3 regions of the Lysinibacillus sp. OL1 genome follow, and region 2 is predicted to be linked to each of the others. Evidence: riboswitches for the same ligand, from Rfam matches in the RefSeq annotation. Region 2 holds a riboswitch; each other region holds the start of a gene.
The links. A riboswitch is a leader RNA that binds a small molecule or an ion and turns the genes downstream of it on or off. The one in region 2 is predicted to bind cobalamin.

Region 1: another riboswitch for cobalamin. It lies ahead of EW028_RS21550 (FecCD family ABC transporter permease); the one in region 2 lies ahead of EW028_RS10035 (ABC transporter substrate-binding protein).
Region 3: another riboswitch for cobalamin. It lies ahead of EW028_RS15660 ((2Fe-2S) ferredoxin domain-containing protein); the one in region 2 lies ahead of EW028_RS10035 (ABC transporter substrate-binding protein).

Annotation. Positions count from the first base shown of each region.
Region 1 is NZ_SJDS01000016.1:40,064-47,963, forward strand. Features, by position in the region: gene EW028_RS21515 (endonuclease Q family protein) at 1-892, opposite strand, end outside; gene EW028_RS21520 (hypothetical protein) at 965-1,135, opposite strand; gene EW028_RS21525 (TetR/AcrR family transcriptional regulator) at 1,317-1,895, shown strand; gene EW028_RS21530 (DMT family transporter) at 1,970-2,323, shown strand; gene EW028_RS21535 (DMT family transporter) at 2,323-2,637, shown strand; gene dapF (diaminopimelate epimerase) at 2,727-3,584, opposite strand; gene EW028_RS21545 (heme ABC transporter ATP-binding protein) at 3,637-4,428, opposite strand; gene EW028_RS21550 (FecCD family ABC transporter permease) at 4,434-5,480, opposite strand; cobalamin riboswitch at 5,628-5,815, opposite strand; gene EW028_RS21555 (biotin transporter BioY) at 5,970-6,566, shown strand; gene EW028_RS21560 (response regulator transcription factor) at 6,681-7,382, opposite strand; gene EW028_RS21565 (sensor histidine kinase) at 7,360-7,900, opposite strand, start outside.
Region 2 is NZ_SJDS01000004.1:180,897-188,796, reverse strand. Features, by position in the region: gene EW028_RS10055 (heterodisulfide reductase-related iron-sulfur binding cluster) at 1-1,508, opposite strand, end outside; gene EW028_RS10050 (cob(I)yrinic acid a,c-diamide adenosyltransferase) at 1,870-2,433, opposite strand; gene EW028_RS10045 (adenosylcobinamide amidohydrolase) at 2,446-3,906, opposite strand; gene EW028_RS10040 (FecCD family ABC transporter permease) at 3,903-4,904, opposite strand; gene EW028_RS10035 (ABC transporter substrate-binding protein) at 4,901-5,869, opposite strand; cobalamin riboswitch at 6,007-6,189, opposite strand; gene EW028_RS10030 (acyl-CoA dehydrogenase family protein) at 6,247-7,900, opposite strand, start outside.
Region 3 is NZ_SJDS01000008.1:171,638-179,537, forward strand. Features, by position in the region: gene EW028_RS15640 (precorrin-8X methylmutase) at 1-76, opposite strand, end outside; gene cobK (precorrin-6A reductase) at 89-850, opposite strand; gene EW028_RS15650 (sirohydrochlorin chelatase) at 847-1,827, opposite strand; gene cobJ (precorrin-3B C(17)-methyltransferase) at 1,842-3,509, opposite strand; gene EW028_RS15660 ((2Fe-2S) ferredoxin domain-containing protein) at 3,514-3,885, opposite strand; cobalamin riboswitch at 4,032-4,213, opposite strand; cobalamin riboswitch at 4,465-4,649, shown strand; gene EW028_RS15665 (energy-coupling factor ABC transporter permease) at 4,799-5,545, shown strand; gene EW028_RS15670 (energy-coupling factor ABC transporter substrate-binding protein) at 5,549-5,821, shown strand; gene cbiQ (cobalt ECF transporter T component CbiQ) at 5,827-6,600, shown strand; gene EW028_RS15680 (energy-coupling factor ABC transporter ATP-binding protein) at 6,597-7,433, shown strand; gene EW028_RS15685 (S8 family serine peptidase) at 7,581-7,900, shown strand, end outside.

The DNA of each region.
Region 1 (7,900 bases), on a different contig from region 2:
GTATACGGGTAGCTACTCCCTTTATAATTTGATTACTCCCACATTCTGTACAAATGGTAGCTTCTTTACTTAGCTGTTGACTACATTTTGCACAAACTGTTTGATGATATTTACCAAGCAAAGGATTTAGGCCATAATTGGCTATTACTGCTCGTCCCTCTTGCTCATGCAGGGCCATTTTTAATTCTGTAAAATTTGCTTCTGCTAATCGTAACTTTTGATATTCTCGTGCCAATTTTCCAAGCGAATGTGCATCAGAATTGCTAACGAATGTATATGCTTGTAATTCTTTAATATGACTTACCATATTTGTATCAGAGCTTAAACCTAATTCAATGCCATCAATAAGCTCCGGATCAAAGACTTCAGTTAAACTTCGACGAACCCCTTTGCCAAACAAGCTTTTAAATGGTGTAAATACATGTGCAGGAATAAAAATACCTCCTAATTCATGCACCTTTTGCTGCAAGGTCTTGCCATCACAATAAATACGCTGTGAACTTAAATGGATATTCTTCATATGTTGTGACATCCATTCTGAGAACAGCTTCATGAGCTCTAGTGTAGGAAAGTAAGCAAGCACATGAATAGGACCCTGACAATGTTGATCATAAATTTCGATCTCTGATCCGGGAATTAAAGTCGTTTCCTGAAATCGCAGACCACCTTCTTTAAGTTCTTGCAGTTCTCCTTGTTCAATCATCCTCACCATTTCTTCGATTACTTCAGGTGAGTGACAGTCAATGATCCCAATGATGTCTAATCCCTTTCTTGCACTAGCCGTCTCTAAAATTCGTGCTAATGTTAACGTTTTACTGCCAGTAATTTTCACTGCCCTTCCACTAGAAGTACGTCCAATATGAATATGTAAATCAGCATAGAATTCATTCAATTCAAACACTCCTTTAAATACATTCTATAAAACGAAAATACCTTACATTACTGCAAGGCATTTCTCACTTCATTATGATGGATGATTTGTAGTAGTGCTATTATTTGACTCAAAAGCGCCAGAACCGTGTGATGGTGTGGAGGAAGCATCATAGGCAACTAATGTTACACCAATCTTTTCTTCAAGCTCATTAATTTTTTCTAGTTGCTGCGGGTCTAATTGTGCAAACTTAATTTCTTTCATGGTTATCAATCCTTTCAATTATACAATTCCCCGAAATATAGAAAATATACTCTTACGCATAATTGTGGAATGACAAACGAACATTGGATAATAAAAATGACTGATAATCAGTCATTTTTATTGACATTATTTTTCTTATTCTATAACATAATAATTAAGTAAGGCAAAAGTGAGGGATTGCATGTCAAAAGAAGAAAAAATTATTCAAGCTGCCATTGAGGTTTTTCGAGAAAAAGGTATAGAAAAAACAAAGGTTTCAGATATCGTTAAAGCTGCTGGGATCGCTCAAGGAACATTTTATCTTTATTTCCCATCACGCCTTTCTGTTATGCCTGCTATTGCAAAAAATATGGTAGAAAGAATTATTGCTACCTTAGATGAAGGTATTTCAAGTCATAAGCCCTTTGAACAGCAACTTGAAGAGGTTGTGGAAATGATTTTCTTAATCACGAAAGATTATGGAGACATCGTTGCACTTATTTATGCAGGTATTGCGCAAACTGAGCATTTAAAAGAATGGGAAAATATATATGCACCCTATTATGACTGGATGAGTCATTTCTTACTATCTGGCCAGCGACAGGGAATGATACGTGATTCAATTGACCCAACACGTTCTGCTAAACTGATGATTGGTCTAATTGAATCTGCTGCTGAACAAATTTATTTATTTGATGATAGCAAGGACGAAACAATGAAATTGCTCAAGCTTGAGCTTATAGACTTCCTATCTCACGCACTTGGCCTACGTCACCCATAAAAGTGACGTTCTCTTTTACCTCAAAAATGACTGAATGTCAGTCATTACATTGCCTAATAGAAAGGATTTTATTGATGAAAAAAGAATGGATGTACGTCGTTTTAACAAGTTTATTTGAATTGCTTTGGGTATTTGGCTTTAACGTAGCAAGCTCATGGTGGCATTGGATAATTATTGTGACAATCATTGCTATAGATTTTCATTTCTTATCGAAGGCTTGTGAGAGCTTACCTACTGGTACAGTCTACGCTATTTTCGCCGGAGCAGGTGCAATCGGTACCACATTAATGGATATTTTCATTTTCGAAGGAGAATTTAATGCCGTTAAAGGACTGTTCATGATTATTTTATTATTAGGTGTGATTGGTCTAAAATTAGCGGATAATTCCTCTAAAGAGCAGGTGCAAACGAAAGGAGAGAATGTATAATGGGTTGGGTACTTATTATCTTAGCTGCATTGTCTGAAATTATAGGTGTGGTTGGCTTACGCTTCTATAGTCAGTATAAAACATTACGAAACTTAATGTTATATATTGGTGGTTTTGGTGTGTCCTTTGCCCTTTTATATACATCCTTCAACTATTTGCAGTTAAGTATTGCCTATGTTGTTTGGGTAGGAATTGGTACTGTTGGAGCTGTACTCGTAAATATCATTTTCTTTGGCGAATCCAAAAATCTATCACGTATTATCAGTATCATAGCAATTATCATAGGTGTAGCAGGCTTAAAAGCAGTATCTTAATGGCTTTACAATATAGGACGCCACCCTTAAATCGGAGGCGTCCTGTATTCATTTATTTAAAATGGCATGACGAAGAAGGATGGGAGTAATTAAGATAAAAATTCATAAATACCATCTGCAATAAATGCTGCAGGACCACGCATCCAGATATGGTCATTGTCAGCCCATCGTATGGCTAAGTCACCACCACTAAGTTGGACTACTATTTCTTCCCCCTTCTGACAAAAACCATTTAATATAGCAGCCACTACCGCTGCACAAGCACCTGTCCCACATGCCTCTGTTATACCCGAACCTCGTTCCCAAACGCAGCATTTTAATGCCTTCTCATGAACAACCTCTACAAACTCAACATTGCAGCGATAAGGAAATCTCATATCGTTTGCTATAATACCGCCTAATGTTCTTAATGGTGCTTGCTCGATCGCATTCACAAAAACTACAGTATTCGGATTGCCCAAAAACAAAGCAGTTACCATAAGAGACTGTTGAGGTAAAGGAAATATCTCATTGATGACAAGCTCATTTGGGTTTCCTAACATCGGAATGTCTTTGCGCAATAAGAGAGGTTTGCCCATATCGACAATCACTTCTATTACACGATTGTCTTGCACCACTACCTGTGCCAGCATAATCCCGGATTTCGTTTCAATCGTAATTAGCTCTTGTCGTACAATATGACGTTCAAAAATATACTTAGCAACACAGCGAAGACCGTTACCACAATTTGTCCCCTCAGATCCATCTTTATTAAATACACGCATACCACAGTCAGCAATTTTAGAGGGTTGGATAATAATCAATCCATCTGAGCCAATACCAGTATGGACATTGGCCATTTTTTGAGCCAATACACAAAAGATATCTTCCTTGTAATCATGTTGGAAAAGATCAAGATAGATATAGCTGTTGCCAATACCATGCATTTTCGTAAAGGCTATTTGCATACAGTCACTCCTTAAAGGATGTTTTATGTATCTAATAGAAGATGACACTTTTCTATATTTGGCTAAACCCCTTCGTGAACTGTTCAGGAACATATGTAAGATACGGCTTCCCTGTCATTGGATGGATTTGAATATCCGCAAAAACACCAAATACATCTTGCAGCACTGTTGGCGTAAGTACTTCCTCTGGTGTACCATGACAAACTATTCGCCCTTGCTGTAAAACGTAAATTTGATCGCAATACATAGCAGCAATATTCAAATCATGTAAAGCTGCTACTACGGTTAAATGCAAAGTCTGAATTAAATCCATAAGTTGAAGTTGATGTTGAATATCTAAATGATTCGTCGGCTCATCTAATATTAATATCTGTGCTTGTTGAGCGAGTGCCCTTGCAACCATGACACGCTTTTTCTCGCCACCAGAAAGCGAACTAAAGCTTCGTTTCTCTAAATGCGATATGCCCGTTTGCCTAAGAGCCTCTTTAACAATTTGAAAATCTTTCTCTTGATCAAGCTCTAACAGCTTTTTATGTGGGGTTCTTCCCATACTGACTAAATCATGCACAGTGAAATCAAATAATACGGGTGTCTCTTGGCTTACAACAGCCAAATTTTTCGCAATTGCTTTACTTGATTGCTTTAATATATCTTGCTCATTTAATACTACCGATCCACTTTCAGGTTTTAGGAGACGATACATATTTTTTAACAATGTTGATTTTCCGCTCCCATTAGGACCAATTAATCCAACAAATTGTTTTTCTTTTATTTGAATGCTTACATCATGCAGTATACGCTGATCGTAAATGGAGAATGATACTTGTTTCGCTTCTAATGTCATGGAAGTTAATCTCCTTCACCGAAAGAATAGTTGTTACGACGGAGAAGCCAAATGAAAAATGGTCCTCCACAAAAAGCTGTAATAATACCAATTGGCATTTCCTGAGGAGCAATAATAATTCGAGCAAAGGCATCTGCCCACACTAAGAATATTCCACCTATTAAAGCACTGATAGGTATTACGTATTTATAGTTTGAGCCCACAATTAAACGCACAATATGGGGAATAATTAATCCCACAAATCCTATAGAACCACTAACTGCGACAAGCACACCTGTTAATAGAGATACTAGTAGTATTAACTGAATACGGAATTGCTGAAGATTAACGCCTAATGTCACTGCCGCCTCTTCTCCTAGTAATAATAAATTTAAATTGCGATAGTGTAGCCACAGTAGCCCAAATACAATAAAGAATACGAAAGCTGGAATCACAATATTATTCCATTTGGCTCCAGCTAAACTACCTAGCATCCAAAACATAACAGCCTTTAAGGCCCCTTCTTGCTTTGACATCATTAAAATAAAGTTAGAGATAGCCGTTAAGATAAAGGACACAGCCATGCCTGCCAATAGCAAGCGGAAAATAGAGACACGTCCCCCAACACGTGATAAGAAAAAGACAAGTGCAATGGCAAGTAATGAACCAAGGAATGCGGATACTGAAAGAGCGTAAATACCTAAAAATGAAAAGGCTCCTAAAATAATCACAGAAGTAGCGCCGACAGCTGCCCCTGAAGAAATCCCTAGAATATACGGGTCTGCAATAGAATTACGTACTAGTGCCTGAATGGCTGCCCCTGCAATAGCTAACCCCGCTCCTACTATCGCTGCTAGCAAAACACGAGGTGCTCTTATTTGCCAGATGATGATTTCCTGAGAGCGACTCCAATCTTGCTCGATCGAATTTTGTATAAAAGGAATTTTAGAAAGAATAACTTTCCATACATATAACGGAGTAACTGAAACTGAGCCAACCATTACAGCAAAGGTCATTGAAACAATTAATACCATGAAAAGTACGAAGGAAAATAACATAAATTTTTTATTCATCTGTTTTAAACTCCTACTGAATATATTGATGAATGAAGCAATAAAAAAAGGTATCCCATGCGAAAATGCGCATAGAAATACCCTAGATTAAACAAAGTCAGAAAAATATCCAGCTATTGTCCGTATTGCTTGCATCCTCGTGGGCATTACAGGTATTACTAAATGGCAGGTCTCCTGGCTTCGATTCACTATCCTATAATTGCCTTCCCATTCTTAAACAGTGGCAAATCATATTATAGGATTCCTCGTTACAGTTGCGGGACAGCGTCGGACTTCCACCGACTTCCCTTTTAAGTGACATTTAAAAATGTCACACCAATAGTATTTGAAGTTATAAAATGGTGACGGTTCTATCATACATTTTTATAGATAGATAGTCTACTTCAATTTAATTCAGCAATTGAGTTAACTTAAATAAACAACAAAGTTGACACAAATACATTCGTTTTTTACACTAGCAGTAATAACTTATAAAACGAGGTGAAATTCATGGCAACTGTTACACAACATAGTCACCATAAGTTAAGAACTGTTGACATTACCTACATTGGGTTATTTTCAACGCTAATGATGGTGGGTGCTAATATCACTTCCTTTGCACCTTTTATGGTAGTTGGTGGTGTACCCATTACGCTTCAAACCTTCTTTGCAATTTTAGCAGGGCTTATTCTTGGTAGTAGAAAAGGTGCGCTCGCCTGCACAATTTATATGTGCGTAGGATTGGCAGGAGCCCCTGTCTTTGCTCGTTTCGGTGGTGGAATTGGCCAAATTTTAAGCCCTACCTTTGGGTTTATTATTACATTTATATTAGCTGCATTTGTTGCAGGATTGATCGTAGAACGAAGCGGGACAAAGAAAAGTTTTATCGTAGCTGCTTTGGTAGCAACGGCTATAAATTATTTGATAGGAACAAATTGGATGTTTTTTGCCTATAAGCTTTGGGCAAGTGCGCCAGAGAATTTTTCATATAAGCTCGCTTGGCTTTGGATGATTCCTCCACTACCAAAAGATATTATTTTAGCTATTTTTGCTGGTATCTTCGCCTATAGATTACAAAAAACATTGAAGATTATGCCCATTCAATAGTATATCTCCCCCTACTTGTGCTAGATGTTTTTCATAGGTCATATCCATCATTTCTTAGCTTAGTTCAAAATAATAGAAATAACCTCTACCTTCAATTCTGGTAGAGGTTAATTTCTAGCTTTTATGTTCCATTTGCTTTCTCTTTGCAGACTTATGCCATTTATAGCCGATGCCCCAAACGGTTTGCAAGTAATCATCCGCCGGAAAACCACTTTTTCTTAATTTTTCTCGTAAATTACGTACATGTGAATCGATGGTACGATCTTCAATCGTTACATCAAATCCCCAAACGGCATGGATAAGGTGTTCTCTAGAAAATGCTCTATTTTGATAATCTAAAAATAGGGCGAGCATGGCAAATTCCTTTGGTGTTAATGGAATTGCCTTATGTTGAAAATATACTTCAAAGGACTCTCTATCTAAACAAAGCCCTTCAAAGTTAATCACTTTGTCTTCAGATATCGTTCTTCTTAATACAGCATGTATGCGTGCTAACAACTCTTCCTCATCAAAAGGCTTTAAAATGTAGTCATCTGCACCAAGGTTTAAACCTTTTACAATATCAGCGTGTTCTCCTTTTGCAGTAAGCATAATGATAGGAACATCCCAAAACTTCCTAATTTCCTGGCAAACCTGCCACCCATCCATCTCTGGCATCATAATATCCAAAAGAACTAAATCCACATGCTCTTCTTCTAAAAAATCCAATGCCTCTTGTATAGAAGACATTGCTTTACAAATAAATAGTGGTTCCAAATAAAGGGTTAATAAATCTAACATTCTTGGTTCATCATCAATGCATAAAATCGTTTTCATTCGTTTCTACTCCTTTAAATGACAATTCAAAAGTAGTCCCTTTATTTATTTCACTTCTAACCTTTATTTCTCCCCCATGTGCTTGTACAAGCTCCTTGACAATAGCAAGCCCAAGTCCAGATCCACCTAATGCACGACTACGTGATTTTTCCACTCGATAAAACCGATCAAAAATATACGGTAAATCCTTCTTTGGAATTCCTTTCCCTGTGTCTTCAACGACGATGCTTAAAATTCCACGGTCTTGTTTTACAGTAACTGTAGTCATATCTCCTGACGCACAATAGATGAATGCATTATTTAATAGATTAATCACGATTTGCTCAAGTCTTGCTTCATCTGCACATAGTGTTAAGCCATTATCACAACGTACAACCAAATAGATACCTTTATCTTGAAACGCGGGACTTAATTTTTCTTCAATGTTTGTAAAAAACGGCTCTAAATATAAGCAATGTTTTTCAATTACAAATGAATTTTCATCCATTTTCGCTAAATCAAATAAATCTTTAATTAAT
Region 2 (7,900 bases):
TTATTACCTAAGATTGCAAACTTCACACCAGCTTCGTTTAATAGACGACAGAATGCTAAAGCGATTTTTTGAGAGCGGTTGTCGAAAGCTCCCATCGAACCAACCCAGAATAAATACTCCATTTCCTCGCCAGATTTTTTCAGCTCTTTTACAGTTGGAATTTGGATTGTTGGATCTAGATCACGCCAATTTTCTTTTTCCTTGCGGTTTAAGCCCCAAGGATTACCTTGTCGTTCGATATTCGTCATTGCACGTTGAGCATCGGGATTTACTTTCCCTTCAGTCATTGTTAGATAACGACGTAGATCAATAATTTTATCAACATGCTCATTCATTACAGGGCATTGATCCTCACAGTTACGACATGTCGTACAAGCCCAAATTTCCTCTTCTGTAATGACATCGCCAATTAAAGATGGGCTGTAGATATCGTCAATTACAGCACCTTCAGCACCAGCTGCCATTGCAAGCTGGTTACCCTTTGTATTGGCAAAGAATTGATAAGGCACCCATGGTTTTTGTTTTGTTACAACTGCGCCCGTAAATGTTAAATGATCACGCAATTTTACGATTAAATCCATAGGAGACAGCATTTTTCCTGTTCCTGTTGCTGGACACATGTTTGTACAACGTCCACATTCTACACAAGAATAGAGATCGAGCATTTGCTTTTGTGTGAAGTCCTGTATGCGTCCTACCCCAATAGAAGGCATATCCTCTTCGCTTTCAGCATTTTCTCCAGCTTCTTCTAAGGCCTCAAAATCAATTGGTGTTAATGTACCCGTACGATCTAAACGATTCATGTAAACATTAAGCGGACTGACAATTAAGTGGAAATGTTTAGACTGCGGTACATATACTAGGAATGTTAATAGAATTAAAAGATGTGCCCACCACATTACATAAAACACACCAGCGGCCACAGATGTAGGTAGGAAGCCAAAAATGGCAGCTATACTTGAAGCAACTGGCTCCGTATAAGTTAATCCCTCACCATGCCAAATTAATCCCATACCATTAGCGATTAATGTAGATACCATTAAGCCACCAATGAATATTAATACAAGGCCGTTTTTCCATCCTCGTTTTAGACGTACTAGCTTTTCAACATAGCGGCGGTAAAATGCCCACACTACCGCGATTAAAATCATTAAAACTACTAGCTCTTGGAAGAATGTAAAGACACCATAGAAAATGCCTAGTGGCAGATGTGACTCAGGTGCTAGTCCTTTCCAAATTAAATCAATGGCCCCTAACTGTACCATCAAAAATCCATAGAAAAACATAACATGTATTAAACCACTCTTTGGATCCTTTAATAGCTTATTTTGACCAAATACATTGACCATAATATAACGAAGTCGTTCTTTAACACTTTCATCAAACTCAACCTTTTTCCCCAATTGCACATACTTATAGCGTGTTTTCAACAGGTAGAAGAACAATCCTACTGCATAAAGCACAACCACGACTGTTAAGACAATGTTAGCAATTAATAATGGACTCATGGTTGGTCCCCCCTTTAGTTTGTCGTAATTTTCTCTCTTTGTGACGAATTTGCTAGTTCATACAGAAATGTACTTCACTTTATCATTATATTCCTATTCTAATAAATGAGTGAGCATTCAGTCAACATAAAACGGAAATATTTCTGATAATTTTATATTCTTACATTTTACAAGAAAAAAAGCCACCCTGAATTTTTTCAAAGTAGCATTTTTTTACTTTCCTTAACTATTTTACTTAGTAGGATGTCGCATATTCAGTAGACATTTGAACATCTGCTAAAATTGCACACAAACTATACCACCCCGTAGCTTAATACCTGGCAATTTACTTTTTGTACAAAAACATTTTTTAAATCAAACTTTATTTTTTAAAAACATTCCCACTGCGAATATATTCAACATCTGCTACGTTTAAGCGAGCATTTACAACACGTGCAGCTGCAAATAAATAATCCGATAAGCGATTTAAATATTTTTGTACAACCTTTGGTACATCTTCAACTTCTTTCATAAGTGTCACCATTTCACGTTCTGCTCGACGTGCAACCGTGCGTGCAATGTGTAAAGTTGCCGCTGCTGGTGCACCTCCTGGTAAAATAAAACGTTGTAAAGGTGGCGCTTCGTCTGATAAAGCATCTATACGAGCTTCAAGTACTTCAATCGGTTGTTCTGTTAATTTATAATGACGTTCTTTCATCACATTAGCAAGGTCTCCACCAGCATCGAACAACTCATGCTGAATTGTCTCTAGGTCTGTTAAAATATCCTTGAAAAGCGCTTGATCTAATTCACTTACAGCCTTTCCAATAAAGGAATTTAATTCATCAATTGCCCCATATGTTTCCACACGTAAACTATCTTTATCAACCCGTCCTCCAATTAGACTTGTTTTCCCCGTATCGCCTGTTTTCGTGTAAAGCTTCATTTCTCTCATCTCCTAAAAATGGTTTTTATAATTCCTAATCGCCTGAACTGTTGTTTCATAGACACCCTTTGCAATCATTTTACCAACTTCCGTAATTGGGCCACCATACAGCATTTCTACTCCTTTTTGAGTTGCAGCAATTAACAGACTATCTGTAGCAGTACCTGTTGCAATTGTTCCACTCCGCTCATCACGAATATTTTCTGATTGCAACGCCTTTGTTTTTGCCTCAGTTGCTGTCATCAATGCCTGAAAAAATGCCTCTTCCGATAAACAACCATTAACGATAACCCATGTATTAATAGTACCAATATATGGATCATCTTGTCTTTCGTGTACTCGAGATACATCAACTGCATTGCCTACGCCAGCTGTTACAGCTACGATTATACTGCCAAAAGGTGCAGAAAATTCATTGATGGCCACTAGAGCTGTTGGTACTGCTGTTAGCATAACAACAGTATTTGTAGATGAAAAATTTTCCCTTTTCAAAAATTCTTTAACTTCTCGTTTCACATCGCTAATGACATAATCACCAGGAACTGAGCGATTTAATAAGCAATTATGCCAGCCAATACCTGGGTTATGAACTGCAGAAGATACGGTCTTCAGAGGAAGCTCTGATTGAAGTTGGATATATTGTTCAGTTATCGTAAAGTGCTCTTTTTTGATGACAGCTCGCTGCTGATAGTCTGTAGCTGCGGGCATCATTGTAATTTGAGGTTTTGGTATTTCAGGGTGAGCATATGTAGTCACCCGTGCTTGATAAACTTCTTCAATTTGTGAGGCAATTAATACTTCATGTGGTGCACCAAGTGCTCTCATTTGTCCGCTTTCCATCAGCAATAATTCATCACAATAAAGAGAGGCTAAATTCATATCGTGTAGTACCATAACGACTGTTAAACCACACTCCATGGCTTCCTTCCGAACCATATCTAAAATTTGACGTTGGTGTGCAATATCAAGATGGTTCGTTGGTTCATCCAGCAGTAAGATTTCAGCTGTTTGAGCTAATGCCTGTGCAACAAAAACTCTTTGTTGTTCACCGCCAGATAAAAATTCCATCGGTGTATGCTCATATCGCTTTACACCTGTTTGAAGCATTGCATGTTGAACTGCCTTCTCATCTTGTGCAGACCAACTCGAGAAAAAGCCTGTTTGATGCGGGTAGCGCCCCAGTGAAACTGCCTCTCTCACACTGTTCGAGAAAGCATTTGCATGAAGCTGTGGTAATACAGCCATTTTTTTTGCCAAAGCACGAGCATGATAAGAAAGAATATTTTGTCCATCAATCGAAACGGTTCCAGCAGTAGCTGGTAAAATACCACTCATTACTTTTAATAATGTGGATTTCCCGCTACCATTCGGCCCTAGAATGCCAAGAATTTTTCCTTTTTCAACAGTAAAACTAATGTCCCTGACGATTGGTACATCTTCATAGCCACCTGATAGATGTTCAACAACAATCATGCCCGTACCCCCTTGCTTCTTCGCTGCTTATAAAAAATATAGGAGAAAACAGGTGCTCCAATAAATGCCGTAATGACACCAATTGGTAGCTCTCTTGGCACAATGATTGTTCGTGCTACTAAGTCGCAAATAATGAGTAATGTTGCACCATTGAAAAAAGATAATGGTAATAAGTGGCGATGATCAGAACCCCAAATCATCCTTGTCATATGCGGCACCACTAATCCTACAAAGCCAATTGTGCCAGAAACTGCTACAGCTGCTCCAGTTAGCATGGAGCCACCTGCTAATATCAAATATTTACTACGCTTTACATTAACACCTAAATGTTTTGCTCGCTCTTCACCATACAACAAGACATTTAATTCTCGTCTTTGTGTCCATAGCATTATTGAACCTACAATCACAAATGGAATGATCATTTGGACATATGGCCAACCACGCATCGAAACAGAACCAAGTAGCCAGCCTATTACCTGACGTAATTCTTCACCAGATAAGGCAATCATTAATGAAATGAGGGAACCTAAAAATGAACTAAAAATAACACCTGTTAATATCAACGTTTCCATTTTTAATGAGCGGTCTACGAGTCTAGCAAAGCTCATAACAACTACCATCGTAATGATAGCACCAATCATACTAAAGGTTGGCAGCGCATACAAACCGACAACAGGTATAGAAATACTAAAAAAGATCGTTAAAACAGCACCAACAGAAGCCCCTGATGAAACCCCTAGTGTATATGGATCTGCTAATGGATTTTTTAATAAACCTTGGAAAGCTGCTCCAGCAATAGCTAGAGATGCGCCTACTAGTCCCGCTAATAACACGCGAGGCAAACGAATTTTCCAAAAGATATTGGCGGCTGTTTCATCAACCGCCTTATTCCACAATACTTCTAATGGAATATGAACCGAGCCTATCGCTACGCCACACCAGATGCTAATAAGAAGAAGCGTACATGTTAATGTATAGGCTAGTGCTATTTTTTTCACTTAAATACCTCAGGATAGATTGCTTTTGCTAATTCTTCTAGACCTTCAGCTAAACGTGGCCCTTGACGACTTGTCGTACTTTCATCTACCTGCACAATCGCATTATTTTTTACGGCATTAATCGTATCAAAGCCCGCACGTTTTGGTATTTTCGTTAAAATATCTGGTACATAATGATATGTCACCACGATGACATCTGGATTTTTTGCGATAATTTGTTCTGCATCAATTTTATACCAATTATCGCCATCTACAGCTACATTCTCTGCATTAATCATTTCAAGCATCGCGTTCATAAATGTACCATTGCCAGCTGTATAAATATCTGGCTCATCTGATGCTTCAACTAACACTTTTTTGGGTTCAACATCCTTGACTTTAGACAAAACTTCTTCTACTTTTGCCTTCATATTCGCGACAATTTTTTCTGCCTCTGGTAATTTCCCTGTAGCACGTCCCAGTTGCTCAATTGTTGTATATGTTTCATTAAAGTCTTGTGCATTTTTTACAACAAATACTTTCAAACCTGCTGATTCAAGCTGTGCAATAGCCTCTTCTGAAAGAGACATGCTAGATTCGTGTGAAAAAACGATATCTGGTTTTAAAGCAATAATTTTTTCAATATCGTATTCCATACCGCCAACCTTATCCTTCTCAGCTGCCTCTGGCGGATAATCGTCGTTGTCCGTAACACCAACTATTTCATCATTTAAACCTAGTCCAAAAAGGATTTCCGTATTACTCGGAATAAGTGAAACAATTTTCTCAGGAGGTGCTTCAAGTGTAATGTCCTTACCAAGGGCATCTGTTATCGTCATTGGGAATGTTGCTTCATCCACCTGGGCTGTTTCTTGCTGTGTTTGCTGCTCGTTAGATGGCTTGTTATCTTTTGCTTCCTGCCCACAAGCAGCTAGCAAGCCTACTGCTAAAAATGCTGATAATCCTATTTTCCAAAATTTCTTCATGTGAATCCTCCTTCGTTGATCCGTGCGACATTTCGCTTTATTCTACATCAAAATAAAACCCCTCATCTTTGATCGATGAGGGGGCAAAATCGCACCAAAAAAACTGATACAAAATCCACCACCCTATCCTCGTAGGTTGTCATGTCGTTATAAAGGCAGGTCTCCTGGCTAGTGCTACTTGCGATTTTTCAAGCCTTCCCGAAATCTTCAGTGGCATCATTTGAAAAAACTCACACTTACAGTGGCGGGACCGCATCGGAATTACACCGATTTCCCTTTTCACTTTACTTAAGTAAAGAACCTTTATAATATTCAGTTGATTTCATTATACATGAAAATGAAAGAAGTCGCCTCCATTCAAGACGACTCCCCGGCCATTATACAATTTCAGAAAAGTATTGAACTGTTTTCATTTGTGCACCCATTTCTCTTAATGACCATGTCTGCTCTAAATAAATGTCCGCTAGTTTTTCATATTTCCCACCAAATTTATGTGCCCACTCAACCGCTATGACACTTTCATAAAGGTGCGCCATTTTTTCCGCCACACCTTTTGCTTCAAAAGTTTTCGTTGCTTCGTCTAAAGCGCTAAAAATTTGAAGTTTCACAGACATATTCGCCAATTGTTCTTTAACAATTTGTACTAATGAACTGTTAGCTAATTTGTCTAATCGTTCCTCCATCTCCTGTACAAACAGTTCATGGGCATGAAACTTATCTACTAAACGAATGAGTTCCAAGGCCAAAATATTAGCCGTCCCCTCCCACACCGTCAATACTTGCGCATCTCTTAATAAGCGAGGCGTTACAAAGTCTTCTATATAGCCATTACCTCCATGTAATTCAATTGCCTCACTAGCATAGTGAACAGCTTGCTCTGCCGTTTCCTTTTTCATAATGGCAATATATAAACGATTCATAATAAGATCTTGCTGTGTGCCCTGTCCACTTGTCACTTTATCGTATAATTGAATAAGATCAAAAACTGTCGCTACTTCCACGTGCAACTTAGCTGCAAATTTCCCTAAAGTATCCTGAATCATAGGGTATTGTGTTAAGGGCTTGCCAAATGCATGTCGATTGCTTACATAATGTTTCGCCTCTAAGAAGCCGCGACGCATAATACCAATTGAAGCGACTGCATTACAAATTCTGGAGAGATTTAGTGCTTCTAGCATATAATAAATCCCTTTATTTTGCTCCCCTACAACGTAGGCAAGAGCACCATCAAATTCTACCTCACCAGAGGGAACTGCCCGAACGCCTAGCTTATCTTTCAGTCGGCGAATACGTAGATGATTTGTTGTTCCATCTTCTTTACGCCAAGGAACTGCAAACAACGTTAAGCCTTTGGAACCTGCTGGTGCACTTTCTAGTCGTGCCAATACCATCGCTACACCACACATGCCCGCATTGGATGCAAAGTATTTTTCACCATATAGACGATACGCAGTGCCATCCTTTCTCGCCTCCACCACATTTGCACCGACGTCAGAGCCTCCTTGACGTTCTGTTAAAAAGGTCGCACCTTCATATAAATCTGTGTCACCTGTTGCACAAACATGTGGTAAAAAACGCTGCTTTACCTCTTCATCTGCATAATGATCTAATAGATAGGCAGTAGCCATCGTCAATGTTACGGGACAATAAAAACCAGGTTCTGCATGGGATAGCAAATAACCTTGTGCAAAGCTATAAACATAATTCCCCTTGTGGCCTAGCTGCGGAATATGCTTGTGTACATAGCCTACAATCCCAGTATTATATGTCTCTTCAATCGTTTTTTTATAGCCATCATTAACCCAAACCTCCGATATCTCTTCACCATAGGCATCATATCTTTGAAGGCGAGGCTCACCCTGTCGATCTGTATGTTTTGCCCTCGCATCAATATCACCTGCACATAGCTCACCAAAATCTGTTAACTCTCGTTGGGCATAGGATAAAAACTCTTTATCTAACATCATTTCTACTATTTTTTGAAGCGTGTCATCTTCCGTAAAAAAGTTCGTAGTACGCATTGCTTCTTGT
Region 3 (7,900 bases), on a different contig from region 2:
CAATAATAGAGAAACTGTAATCGTAAATTTTATCTGGGTCTACCGTTAATGGTTTAAAATCTGTTTTAAAATCCATGGAAAATGCCTCCTAAATTGTATGTTCAACAGCCTGTAATACTTCTTCAAATGTTGAATATTGTTGGCCGTACTGTATATTTGGTCGTGCAATAAGAATCGTTTCAATCTGGCATGCGAGAGCTGCCTCTAGCTTCTCATCAACTGAGCCCACTTTACCGCTTTCTTTGGTAATCATCAACGTCACTCCGTATTGACGAAATAGAGCTTCATTTAATTCCTTTGAAAACGGACCTTGAATAGCCACAATATCTCGCTGCGCCACGCCAAGTGCCTCACATTTTTCCATATTATCCAGTCGTGGAAGCATACGAGCGATTACTCTTGTATTTTCTAAGCCCTGTAAAACCCTTGTAAATGTAGCGAGTGTTTTACTACCTGTCGTTAGCATAATGACACCGCGTTTTTCTGCAGCTAGCTGAGCTGCCTCCTCATAATCCTTTACAACAGTAATCAAAGGATGGGCATAATGCTCATGAGCTCTTTCATAGCGAATATAAGGAATCTTTGCCTGCTCTGCCGCTGCCATCGCATTTTTAGAGGCTTCCTCCGCAAATGGATGAGAGGCATCTACCACCAATTGATAGCCCTGCTCTGTCATGATGGTCGCCATTTCCTCAGCTGTCAGTCTACCGATTAAATGTGGCAGGCCAACGTCAGCAAGACTAGAGGCTGCCGATTCAGTGACGACCGTAGCGGTTACCGCATAACCTGCGCTTTGTAATGCAAGGGCTAGATCCCTTGCATCACTTGTCCCTGCTAACATGAAAATCATTTTACCGGCTCCTCTTCATGATGATGGTCATGGTCATGATGGTGATGGTCATGCCCATGATCGTGATGGTCATGATGGTGATGGTCATGGTCATGGTCATGATCGTGATGGTCGTGATGATGATGCGCATGTCCATGATCGTGATCATGATGGTGATGATGATGTGCATGTCCATGTACTGCCGCATAGGCGCGATAATCTTCTAGATCTTGCATACCTGTTGATGTACCGTTGATTGCCTGTTCAATACGCTCTAATAAAACATTTTGTAACCGTTCATGGTAGCCAAAATAGTTAGCAATTTGAATATCACAATCTGGATAAAGTTCATTAAACTTCTCACACATGCCATGCATGCGTTCCATCAAAATGCCTGTGAATAAAAAGTATGGTAACATGATGATTTTTTTTGCACCTAGTTTGACACAACGTTCAATTCCTTCTTCAACTCGTGGATCTGTGACACCCATAAAAGCACTTTCTACGTATTTTACAGGTAGTTTTTCCCATAAAAGTCGCGTGATTTTATAAAAATCACCATTAGCAGATGGATCACTGCCACCTCGTGCAATCAATAAAATCGCTGTGTCTTCCTGCTCTTGTTCTGAATTAAAGCCAATTTCAGCTAGGCGATCTTGTAAAATGGCAAAGATTTCATCATGGATACCAATTGTTTGACCATATGTGAAGGTAATCGCTGGATAATGCTCACGCGCATGCTCGATTTCCGCTGGAATATGCAGCTTTGAATGGCCTGCATGCAGTAAAATGATTGGAATTACATGTACCTCTGTAGCTCCCTTTTTCACACAGTTTGTAATACCTTCTTCGATGTTAGGTGAAGCAAATTCAAGGAAACAAGTTTCCACTAAAAATTGTTCATCAATACGAGGTGTCATTTGTTCGATAAATGTACGAACCTCATCATTTCCTGCTGCTAAACGGCTCCCATGGCCGACAAATAAAATAGCTTTCATCTCTCTACTCCTTACTAGTCGCCGCACGGAGCTGGCTCTACTTTTATTTTGGAAGACATATCTTGATACGTAAAATGCAGTATTTTTTTCACACGTTTAAAATATTTAAATAAGCGTTCATTTGGATGAGCATTTGCTTTATATTCTTCAATAATATCTGTAATGAGTGGAATCAGCTGCTCAGGCTCCAGCCCTTCTACAACAGGCTGTGCTGCGTGTGCTGTACGACCGACTGGTTTTGCTCCAATAAAGACATCGAATTTACTTTTGCGGTAGACGATGCCAATATCATCAAATACAGCCCGATAACAGGCCATCCCACAGCCATTAAAGCCAATATTTAATGTCTTCGGTAAGGACATACCGCCTAGTTTTTCTTGTATTTCCTCTGCATATGGTATTGAATCAGCCTTTTCACCGTAGCAAAAATCACAAGCCTTCAGTGATAACACATCACCAATCGGGGCTAATAAAAACCCTACTTTCTGTAATTTCTCTGTGATCTGTTCAGGGGCAGTCGTTGGTATTTTCAAATGAATTTGATGATCTGGTGTGTATTCCATCGTCCCCTCATCCCCAACGACCTCCGCTAACGTCATCATTTGCTGGGGAGTAAAAAACTTATTGGCTACACCAGGACTTACTGCTAATTCAAAAATAGATTCTATTTTTTGCTGTACAAGCTTCGGTGTTATTTTGACTGCGCTTGTCCCTTTTACCATTGCAAGTGCCGCTGTAGCCATTTCAAGAGCTGTTTTTTTCGGCTTTGGCGTAGCGGCTATACTGGGTTTATTAAAGCGCCCTGCATTAGGGTCAGCCGTAAAGTCATTTCGCGCTGTTCCTGTCTCTTGGTTCATTGCCCAAGGTTCATTTTCTTCGCGTAAACGTTGATGTGGACGTAATGGCTGTTTCTCTTCACCCAGGGTATATTTACGTTGGTAACCGCGGGGCGTAATCATCTTATTGTCATAGAAAAATGTTGACGAATTCCCGATAATGACAGTTGTCAGCATACCAATATCATGTTCTAGCATTTCTGCTAGTGTTGTCATGGTCACTTCTTGACGTTCTCGATAGGCACTTTTCACAAGCCCAACTGGTGTGTCTGGCGAACGATATTCTAAGAGTATTCGTTGAGCCTCGACAATTTGTCTTGTTCGACGTCCACTTTTAGGATTGTATAAAGCAATGACAAAGTCCGCCATTGCAGCTGCCTCGACACGCTTTGCAATTAAATTCCAAGGTGTTAGATGGTCACTCAAACTGATTGTACAAGCATCATGCATAATAGGTGCACCAAGTATGCTAGCGCATGAATTAATCGCAGAAATCCCAGGAACAATTTCTACTTCAATTCCTGTAGCTTCTGTCCAGCCTAGCTCAATTAACACCTCATAGACTAATCCTGCCATGCCATAGACGCCTGCATCACCACTCGAAATTACTGAGACGATGCTCCCTGCTTCGGCTTGACGAACGGCTTCCTGTGCACGCGACACTTCTTCTGTCATGCCTGTACTAACAATCGATTTTGCACTTACTAAATCTTGAATCAGCTCTACATAGGTTTTATAGCCTATAATCATATCACTTTGTTGTAAAGCCTCTACTGCACGTGTCGTAATATGCTTAAAATCTCCAGGTCCAAAGCCTACTACGAAAATTTTTCCTTTTTGCGCCATGTTGTTACCCCTCTTTCACCTTTTCGATCCCTTTAATGGCAGTTGTTTGAGCAGTACGCTGTAATGTACCTTCACGAAGTGTAAAGACATGTTCGTTGTATAAGGATTCATGATGTAAATCTTGTACTAGTGTTCTAGCATGCTCTGTTGATGGCACACGATACCAGTTTCCTTGAGGATAAGCGATTACCACACAAGCATCCTTGCAGCGTCCATTACAGCGCGTTCTTGTCGTATGTATTTCCTGATCGAGTGCTTGCCGCTGTATCTCATCTCGAATGGCTAAGGTAATTTCCTCCCCATCCTTTTTCATGCAGCTACTGCCATTGCAAATAAAGAGATGTGTTTTCATCCCCTCTAAATTCCAAGTTGTCATGTTCTGTCTCCCCTCATTTGCTTTTTGGAAAAAGAAAAACCTTTACTCTATAACGAAGAGTAAAGGTTTTGTAGAAGCCAAATAAAAACGAATAGAATGAAATACAGGTACCCGCTTTCGCTTCAACTTCTCCCTCCGAAAAGTTTGCATGCACAATCAAATAAGCAGGTTTCCTGACTTAAGCTTCATTTTACTGTCGCACCTTCCCAAGTTTGTACCAGTGGCTTTGCGATTTCATCAGCTATTACAGTAGCGGGGGCTGTATTGGATTTTCACCAATTTCCCTATTATCTCGAGCTATTCGAGCACTTATTGACGTTTTATATGAAATTTTTAGTAGAATTTTAAATAGAAAACTGTCTTTATCATATCTTATTATTTTAAAATTTCAATATTTCTTTAAAAATTTATGACAAATTTATCAATTTTGAATGGAACTAGGTATGAAATTTATACAATCTATATAATTTGCGCACAAACTTTTATCAGAATATTCACCGTTGACCTTTAATTTAAAAAATTTCATAAAAGGTATAGCATATTTATGGAAATTCATGTTACACTTTGTCGTGAAATCTCACAATTTGAATGTTTTTCGGTGCAAAGTGCTTGTCATTTTGCTTAAAAGGGAAGCCGGTTTGAGTCCGGCGCGGTCCCGCCACTGTAATAGGGAGCTTTATAGAATATGTCACTGTCCAACGGATGGGAAGACCTATAAAGCATTGAACTAGAGCCAGGAGACCTGCCGAAAAATAAGTGATCGTTTCAACCTACGAGGATAGGTGTGCGGCTTAGCAGATGAGACTGTTATTTGCTTTTTTAGCTATGCACTTTTCCACCTAAGGAGAAGTGCTTTTTTTAATTACGCACGCAATATTCTAAAAATCTATTAATTAGTTAGGAGGAAAGCTTTTTGACATTATCATGGTGGAAACTTAGTTATTTTTTACTGGCCTTTTTAATCGTGCCAAAACGTGCCTTTGCCATGCATATCATGGAAGGTTTTTTACCAATCGAATGGGCTATTTTTTGGTGGGTGATCTCTATCCCATTTATCATTCTAGGATTGCGTTCTATTCGAAAAACCATTGATGAAAATCCTGAAACCAAAATGCTTTTGGGGCTTTCAGGAGCCTTTGCCTTTGTGCTATCCGCCCTAAAAATCCCTTCAGTTACAGGTAGTTGCTCTCACCCAACTGGTGTAGGACTTGGGACAGTACTCTTTGGCCCTCTAGCAATGAGTGTAATTGGAACAATCGTTTTATTATTTCAATCTTTATTATTAGCTCATGGAGGAATTACAACTTTAGGGGCTAATGCCTTTTCTATGGCTATTGTTGGTCCTTTTATTGCTTACTTTGTCTTTAAAGGGGCTCAAAAAGTAGGGTTGTCATTTTCACTAGCCATATTCTTTGCAGCTATGCTTGGTGATTTAGGTACATACATTGTGACTTCTGTACAACTAGCACTAGCCTTTCCTTCAGAGGTTGGAGGCTTTATGGCATCCTTTACAAAGTTTGCAGGTATTTTTGCCTTAACTCAAATTCCTTTAGCAGTGAGTGAAGGAATTTTAACGGTCATTGTGATGAATTTCTTGAAAAAATACAATGTTAGCGAATTAAAAACGTTACGTGTTTTCTCAACAAAGGAGGCACATTAACAAATGAAAAAAAATTTATTGTTATTAGCAATTGTTGTGTTGTTAGCCATCATTCCCTTATTCATACAAAAAGGTGCTGAATTTGGTGGTGCTGATGGAGAAGCAGAAGCAGCTATTGGTGAAATTAATGCGGAATATGAACCATGGTTTGAAAGTCTATGGGAGCCACCAAGTGGTGAAATCGAAAGCTTATTATTCGTGCTACAGGCAGCTATAGGAGCTGGCTTTATTGGCTACTTCATCGGCTATATGCGTGGCAAACACAAAGAAGGTTAACCATTATGTTACTCATTGATAAGTATGCCTATCTGAATAAGCTAGCGTCCGTTCATCCGCTAGAAAAAATGATATTTTCACTTGGACTACTTCTCATAACGCTCATCATGAGAGATGAACGACTTTCACTCATTACATTTTTTGTAATGAGTGCTTTTATCATTTTAGGTGCAAAAATTCCGCTTGCATACTACGGCAAATTATTATTGCTACCTAGCTTTTTCTTATTAACAAGTCTCGTATCTATTTTACTTTCCTTTACATCATCAACGAATACACTCCCTGCCCATATTTGGTCGTTTACATTTAGGAATTGGACTGTCTTTATCGGGAATGCAAGTGTGTTAGCAGCGCAACAGCTGTTCTTTATTGTCCTTGGCAGCATTAGTTGTTTATACTTTTTAATTCTAACCACTTCCGTACAAGGAATATGTTATGTGCTACGACAATGGCGACTCCCCTCTTTATTAGTGGAGCTCGTCGAACTAATCTATCGTTTTATTTTTATGTTTTTAGAAAGCATGCAAAATATACATCTCGCCCAGCAAGCACGTCTTGGCTATCATTCACCGATGCAATGGCTACGCTCTGTCTCCATGCTTATTGTGGCATTATTTGTGGAAATGTTTCAGCGTAGCCGAGAGCTCAACAATGCCATGCAATCACGTGGAGGCGAGGCCGTCTACTGGCAAGAGATGGGCTCTTATAGCAAGAAAAATTGGCTAGGCATGGCAGCTATTTTACTAGTCCTCATCGTATATGGAGGGTATTTTACATGACAGCATTTTATTTTGAACTCAACCAATTATCTTATGCCTATGCGGATGGTACGAAGGCGTTGTCAGATATTACATTAGACATTCCAAAAGGTAAAAAAATCGCCATACTCGGACATAATGGCGCAGGAAAATCGACTTTATTTCAGCATCTTAACGGTATTTTAAAACCTACAGCTGGAACGATTGTATTCGAAGGCAACGATCTGGAATATAGTCGAAAAGCTTTAAAGGCCCTACGCCAAAAAGTCGGCATTGTTTTTCAGAATGCAGATCATCAGCTTTTTTCAGGGACCGTCAAGCAAGATATAGCATTTGGCCCATTGAATCTCGGCTGGTCTACTGAAAAAACGGAAGAAAAAATAGCATGGGCCGTTGCGCAAACCGAAGTGGAAGATTTGCTTGATAAACCCATTCATTTTTTAAGCGTAGGTCAGAAAAAACGTGTAGCAATGGCAGGTGTTTTAGCGATGGAGCCCTCTGTCCTTTTGTTAGATGAACCAACAGCAGGTCTTGATAATTATTATGCTACACAAGTATTACAATACTTAGCCAAATTAGATGATGGTGAGAGAACCATTTTACTAGCAACCCATGACATACCTCTCGCCTATGAATGGGCAGATCTAATCATTGTTATGGAGGCTGGAAAAATTATTTATAACGGTGATCCAATCACCTTGTTTTATGAAGACGAATTGTTACATCGCGCGCATCTTGAACGTCCATGGATTTTTGAAATGGTCATAGCTTTGCAAAAAAAGAAGCTATTGCAGGAAAATATCAACATCCCTCGTTCCAAGCAGGAGCTACAACAATTAATAGAAATGATCTAAAGCTTTTAACAATGCTAGGTTTTTTCGTTAAACCTACCAAAAATTAAAATAGCAAAGAAAAATTTTCCTACATTACGAAACTTTTCTAATCTTTGTCCGTATTAATATAGTCGAGATTTAATTTATAACACCAAGGAGAGATAACAATTGAAAAGTTGGTATAAAAAATCAGTCGCTGTTGTAGCATCTGCTGCACTCATGGTTCCTACTGCTTCTGCCTTTGCTGAGGCACCTCAGCATAAAGCGAAAAACATGCTGGCAAACAGTGCGAAACAAACAGAGAAGAATGAAGAAAAATGGATGAGTAAGGATACAATTGTTATCAAGCATTCAGGTCTTGATAAAAACGTACATAAAAAAATTGGCTCCAAGGTCATCCGCTCCATTCCTTCATTAGGGTATGATGTTGTACAACTAAATAAAGGCGTATCGATCGAAAAAGCCGTCTCTTACTATTTAAAGCAAAA